2 linked regions of the Pseudonocardia sediminis genome follow. The protein of the gene in region 2 interacts with the protein of the main gene of each other region in a pairwise test. Links are inferred from orthologs where the notes say so. Each region holds a gene or a part of one and is shown on either strand. Other genes may lie near its edges. The genes, in order: EV383_RS07500 and ndk.

Region 1 (3,334 bases), 3.3 Mb from region 2 along the record:
GCCGAGCGCCGCAGGGCCGAGGCGAACAACGCCCCGCCCGCGGCGGACGCGGCCCGGCGGTCCGGGGTCGTCCGCGCCGCCAGCTCGTCGCTGATCCCGCGCAGGAGCTGGGTGAGGATCAGCCCGGAGTTGCCGCGCGCCCCGCGCAGCGCGCCGCGGGCCAGGGCCGCCGCCGTCGCCGGGGTGTCGGAGCCGTCCGCGGCGCCGGCCGGTCCAAGATCCGGGGCCGCGGCACCGGAGGCCACCCCGTCGGCCGGGACGACGTCCGCCTGCGCGTCGCCGGAGGTCCCCCGGCCGTCGGTGGTGGGCGGGCGGGCCGGATCCAGTGCCCGCAGCGCGGCCTGCACCGTGAGCAGCATGTTCGATCCGGTGTCGCCGTCGGGGACCGGGAACACGTTGATCCGGTCGATCTCCGCCCGGTGCCGTGACAGGCTGCGGGTCGCCGCGTCGATCCAGCGGCGCAGCAGCTCGGAGTCGAACGACGGGGCCACGGGCGTCGAGCCTAGGTCACCGCCGCCCTCACCCGGGCCGGGGCGCCGCCGCCGACCCGCCTGCGGTCGCGGGACCGGGATCGTTAGACTGGGAGGCCGAGCCCCGGCATCGCCGGGCTTGGTCTCGAGCAACACCTGACCAGATCGTCAATCAGAGGAGTGTCCGACGTGGCTGCCGTCTGCGACGTCTGTGGCAAGGGTCCGGGCTTCGGCATGTCCGTCTCGCACTCGCACCGCCGCACGAACCGTCGCTGGAACCCGAACATCCAGACCGTTCGCGCCAGCCTGAACGGTGGGAACCGCAAGCGTCTCAACGCCTGCACCTCCTGCCTCAAGGCGGGCAAGGTCGTCCGCACCTGAGCGGGCCGCCCGGCAGTGCCGGGTGTACGACGAAGGGCGGTCCCGGCGGGACCGCCCTTTCTCGTGTCCGGACCCGGCGACGGGCCGGGCGTCGGACGGGCAGGGCGTCCGACGGGTTCAGGAGAACAGCGACATCCACACCGGGCGCGGCCCGCGGACGGTCAGCGAGCCCATCCCGACCTTGCCGGTGAACACGATGTGCGGCGACGACCCGGGGGCCGAGGCCGGGACCTTCGACTTCACGGTCCCCCACGAGCCACGCACGCCGTCGATGTCGGCGGTGGCGCCGTGCGGCAGCACCACGGTCGCCGAGCCCATGCCCAGCGAGACCTCCACGTCCACCCGGGCCGGCACCGACCGGGCGGTCGACAGGTCCAGGTGGATCGAGCCCATGTGCGTGGTCAGCATCATCGCGGCCGGCACCTGCCAGTCGCCCTCGCGCTTGACGGTGCCCATCTCGGTACGCAGGTGCAGCCGATCGGCCGGAGGGCGGCCGTGCGGGACGGCCGGGACGCCGGCGGGCGCCGGACCGGCCCCGGGCAGGTCGGCCAGCGGTGGCCGGAGCTGGGCGAACGTCTTGGCCGCGTAGACGACGTCGAGCCGTTCCTCCAGCTCGACGAGCGTGATGCGACCTTCACCGAGAGCCGTGTGCAGCCGCTGCGCGGCGACCTCCCGGTCGGCGTCGGATATGCGCAGCTCCCCCGGATCACCCACCGGGCCAGCCTACCGACGCGTCCTCGTCACGTCACCGATCCGTGACGCGGACAGGACTTCCCGGCGTCGAGGTCTCAGGGCAGCTTCCAGTCGACGGGGTCGCCGCCGATCTCCTCCAGCAGGTCGTTCGCCCGGGAGAACGGGCGGGACCCGAAGAAGCCGCGGTCGGCCGACATCGGGCTCGGGTGCGCCGACTCGACGATCGGCACGTCGACGAGCAGCGGAACCAGGTTGCGGGCGTCGCGGCCCCACAGGATCGCCACCATCGGGTCGGCGTCGCGCTCGACCAGTGCGCGGATGGCCTGCTCGGTGACCGCCTCCCAGCCCTTGTCGCGGTGCGAGCCGGGCGTGCCGGGCTCGACGGTCAGGCACCTGTTGAGCAGCAGCACGCCCTGCTCGGTCCACGGCGTCAGGTCACCGGTGGACGGCGCCGGGTGCCCGAGGTCCTCGGAGTACTCGCGGAAGATGTTGGACAGCGAGCGCGGGATCGGCTTCGCCTCCGGCGCCACCGAGAACGACAGCCCGACCGCGTGGCCCGGCGTCGGGTACGGGTCCTGGCCCATGATCAGGACGCGGACCTCGTCGAACGGCTGCTGGAACGCCCGCAGGACGTTCGCGCCCGCCGGCAGGTAGCGACGCCCCGCCGCGATCTCCTCGCGCAGGAACTCGCCCATCTGCGCCACGACCGGGGCGACCGGCTCCAGCGCCTGCGCCCACCCGGCCTCGACGATCTCGTTCAACGGCTTCGCCATCAGTTCTCCAGAATTCGTGCGCGTCGTGCGGGCTCCACGCTCAGGTCAGTCTCCGCAGTTCCGCACGGAACCGCTTGCCTCGTGCGACGTAGGACTCGACGGCGTACCGCCAGCGGTCCTCCGGTACCTCGTACCCCTCCCGCACCCGAGCCGGGACGCCGAGCGCCATCCGGTACGGCGGGACGACCGCGTTCGGCGAGACGACCGCACCCGCGGCGACGATCGCGCCCTCGCCGATCTCGGAGCCGTTGAGCACCACCGAGCCGGACGAGATCAGCACGCGGTTCCCGACGGTGGACGCCTCGATGTGGACGTTGTGCCCGACCGTCACCTCGTCGCCGATGATCGTCGCCTGGCGCAGCGTGGTGTGGATGATCGACCCGTCCTGGATGCTGGTGCGGGCGCCGATCTCGATCCGGCCGTCGTCGCCGCGCAGCACCGCCGTCGGCCAGACCGACGACTCCGCACCGAGGGTGACGTTGCCGATCACCACGGCGTCGGGATGCACGTAGGCATCCGGGTGTATGTCGGGTTCGACGTCACCGAGCGCGTACAGAGGCACACGCAGACCCTACGAAACCGGTTCCCCGGCCGCCCGGCGGGTGGCCCTCCCCGACCGCGGCACGCCGGTGTCAGGTCCGGTCGGGGTCGGTGGTGGTCGTGCGGTCGGCCGCGTCGCGCTCGTCCCTCTCGACCTGGGCGGTCAGGTCGTCGACGATCAGGCGGGACCGGTCGAGGGTGCCGCTGCGGTAGGCCGAGCGCCCGACGATCTGCGAGATCACCGGCGCGGTGACGACCTGGAACAGCACCACCAGCAGCAGTGTCACCGCGCTCTCGGGGCTCACCCGGAACGCGGTGCCGAGCAGGATCAGCAGCAGTCCGAGCGTCTGCGGTTTCGTCGCGGCCTGCAGCCGGGCGGGCAGGTCCGGCAGCCGTACCAGCCCGAGCGCCCCGAGCAGGCAGAACGCCGCACCGGCGAGCATCAGCACGGCGCACGCCACGTCGCGGATCTGTTCC
Region 2 (2,824 bases):
GTCCGAGCGCCTCAGCCCAGCGCGACCAGGCCCGGCTGCACCGAACGCGTGATCCGGCGCACGGCCGTCACCAGGACGGTGAGCAGCGCGATGACGGCGACGAGCGTCACCGCGACCGGGCGGTCGTTCGTCGCGATCCCGGCCAGCGCCCAGGCCACGGCACCGGCGAACCCGGCGATGCCGGTGGCCGAGCTGACGACCGAGAGCACGACGACGATCAGCGCCGCGAGCACGACGACGGCCGCGACCTGCGCCAGCACCCCGTCACCGGGGATGCCCGCCCACACGCCGGTGGCCAGGGTGCCCAGCACGACCGCGACCGACACCCAGCCGGTGTAGATCGACACCGGCAGCCGGAACACGATCCGCTCCAGGCGGTTCTGCGCGGGCTCGCGGGACAGGCGCCCGAACACCACGCCCAGCACCACCGTCAGCGCGATCAGCAGGATCTGGGCCGCCAGTGGGTTGTCGTTGCCGAACGCGACGATCCACAGCGGGTTCGCCACCGCGGAGACGGCGAGCCACCAGCCGCAGCGCCGGTGGATCTCGCGCCCGCGCTGCGACGGCAACAGCGCGAAGATCGCGTAGGCCAGGAAGCCCAGGTAGATCAGTCCCCAGATGGAGAACGCCCATCCGGCCGCCAGGAGCGGTGTGTCGTACTGCCGCGCGACCGTCCCGATGTCCTGGCCCCCGAAGGCGGAGACCACGATCTGCAGGACGGCGAGAACCGCCACCACCACGCTGCGGACGAGATCGCGCGAGGTGGGGCGCGGGGTGAGCACCGTCATGGAGAAATGGTGACCCCCCGCGGCCCGATCGGCCATCCGGCGGACGGGGTGAATCCGATCTTGGCCGCTCAGAGACGTGCGTCAGGACAGGCGGCGCCGGAACAGATGCACGGACCGGGCGTCGTCGGCGGACAGGCGCACGCCGTCGGTGAGCACGCCGTACTCCTCCCAGCCGCGCGCGGCGTAGAACGCCGGCAACGACGTCCCGCCGCGGCAGCCCAGCGTCAGCTGCGCCAGGCCCAGTGCCGTGCCCTCGGCGACGGCCGCGTCCAGCAGGACGGTCCCCCAGCCGCGCCCCCGCAGGTCGGGACGGACCATCAGCCGTCCGACCTCGGCCCGGTGCGCCATGATCCCGCTGCCGGGCGTGAGGAACACCGTCCCCGCGAGGCCCGCGTCGTCGGTGAGCGCCAGCATCCGGGCGCGTCCGGCCCGGACGTCGGCGACCGTCGTCGCGGCCAGGGCCCGGATCCCGTCCTCCGGGTCGCCGGCCACGAAGTCGACGGCGCCGCCGGCCGCGGTGACCGCGACCCAGAGCGACCCCAGGTCGTGTGCGATGTCCGGGGCCGGGTCCGGCACCGGGTGCGGCCCGGTCACCGACGACGTGCCGGCGGCCGGGTCCGGGACGGAGTTCACGGTGCTGCCGACAGAGCTCAGAGAGCCGGGAACCAGAGCTTGATCTCCCGGGCGGCCGACTCCGGGGAGTCCGAGCCGTGCACCAGGTTGGAGCCGGTCTCGAGGGCGAGGTCGCCGCGGATGCTGCCCGGCGTCGCCTTCTCCACCGGGTCGGTGCCCCCGGCCACCTGACGCCAGGCCGCGATCGCGCGCGGGCCCTCGACGACGGCGGCCAACACCGGTCCGGAGGTGATGAACTCGAGCAGGGACTCGAAGAACGGCTTGCCGTCGTGCTCGGCGTAGTGCTGGGCGGCCAGCTCACGGTCGACGACGCGCAGGTCGAGGGCGACGAGGCCCAGGCCCTTGCGCTCGATCCGGGAGATCACCTCTCCGACGAGCTTGCGCTCGACACCGTCGGGCTTGACCAGGACGAGAGTGCGTTCAGTCACGCGGAGCAGGGTAGCGACGGGTCGTCGTCGCTCTCCGCACCGGGCCCGTCCCCGTCAGGACTGCTGCGACGGCAGGAGCCCGCGCTCCATCTTGCGACGGACGTCCCAGCGCATCCAGAGCAGGATGCCCCAGACGATCGCGAACACCACGCCCATGATGCCCAGGCCCGTGACCAGCCAGAACCCCGCGACGATCGTGATCACCTGGAGCGCGAGGGCGACGTTGAGCCCGTAGGACTTCCGCTGCAGCCCGCTGGCCAGGATCATCGCCAGCGCGATCAGCAGCATCGTGGTGACCCCGACCGCGGTGGCGCCCTCGCCGAACTTCGGCAGCACCAGCAGGGCCAGCAGCACCACGATCGACTCGAGGATCAGGGTGGCCGCGAAAATGCCGCGGATGCCCTTCATCGGGTCGGTCGCCGGGGGCCGCACGCCACCGGCGCCGTCGTCCGGGCCGGCCGGGTCGTGCTCGTCGTTCGCGGACTCGCTCACGAGTCCTCCTCGCTGGTGGTCGTGTGCGCGGCTGCGCTCCCCCATGGTGCGCCCGCGGGCGCGATCACGCAGGTTCCTTGCCGAACAGGGCACGGGCCTCGCCCGCGGTGACCACGGATCCGGTGACGATCACGCCGACGCCCGAGTCACCGGCCTCCTCGGCCAGCTCCCCCGCCTCCTCGATCGCCGCGCGCAGCAGCGGCTCGACACTGACCCGGTCGGCGCTGAACACCTCGGTGGCCAGGGCGCCCAGGTCGTCCGGGTTCATCGCCCGGGGCGAGCCGTTCGTGGTGACGACGACCTCGTGCAGCACCGGCTCCAGCTCGGTGAGGATGCCGCGGGCGTCCTTGCCCTGCAGCACGCCGATGACCCCGACCAGGCGGGTGAAGCGGAACTCCGACTGCAGTGCCCGCGCCAGCGCCTTGGCCCCGGCCGGGTTGTGCGCCGCGTCGATCAGCACCGTCGGCACGCCCTGCCCGCCCT

What was found.
Region 1: the proteins of ndk (region 2) and EV383_RS07500 interact in binary tests that used the Escherichia coli proteins (3 or more experiments, as listed by UniProt). The link is inferred for Pseudonocardia sediminis from one-to-one orthologs.

The regions. Positions count from the first base shown.
Region 1 is NZ_SHKL01000001.1:1,566,719-1,570,052, reverse strand. Bases 481-3,334 are described here. They hold EV383_RS07500 (uracil-DNA glycosylase), read right to left. Parts: upstream 2,321-3,334; coding sequence 1,640-2,320; downstream 481-1,639. Other genes in these bases: mnhG (monovalent cation/H(+) antiporter subunit G), read right to left, coding at 2,950-3,334; EV383_RS07495 (gamma carbonic anhydrase family protein), read right to left, coding at 2,358-2,879; EV383_RS07505 (DUF1707 SHOCT-like domain-containing protein), read right to left, coding at 969-1,565; rpmB (50S ribosomal protein L28), read left to right, coding at 660-851; EV383_RS07515 (DAK2 domain-containing protein), read right to left, coding at 481-491. Outside these bases: more of EV383_RS07515, read right to left, coding at 1-480. UniProt on the Escherichia coli protein: Excises uracil residues from the DNA which can arise as a result of misincorporation of dUMP residues by DNA polymerase or due to deamination of cytosine.
Region 2 is NZ_SHKL01000001.1:4,879,991-4,882,814, forward strand. What follows is about bases 145-2,824. They hold ndk (nucleoside-diphosphate kinase), read right to left. Parts: upstream 1,850-2,824; coding sequence 1,439-1,849; downstream 145-1,438. Other genes in these bases: EV383_RS22860 (hypothetical protein), read right to left, coding at 145-788; EV383_RS22865 (GNAT family N-acetyltransferase), read right to left, coding at 870-1,421; EV383_RS22875 (DUF4233 domain-containing protein), read right to left, coding at 1,904-2,341; EV383_RS22880 (bifunctional folylpolyglutamate synthase/dihydrofolate synthase), read right to left, coding at 2,406-2,824. Outside these bases: more of EV383_RS22860, read right to left, coding at 12-144. UniProt on the Escherichia coli protein: Major role in the synthesis of nucleoside triphosphates other than ATP. The ATP gamma phosphate is transferred to the NDP beta phosphate via a ping-pong mechanism, using a phosphorylated active-site intermediate.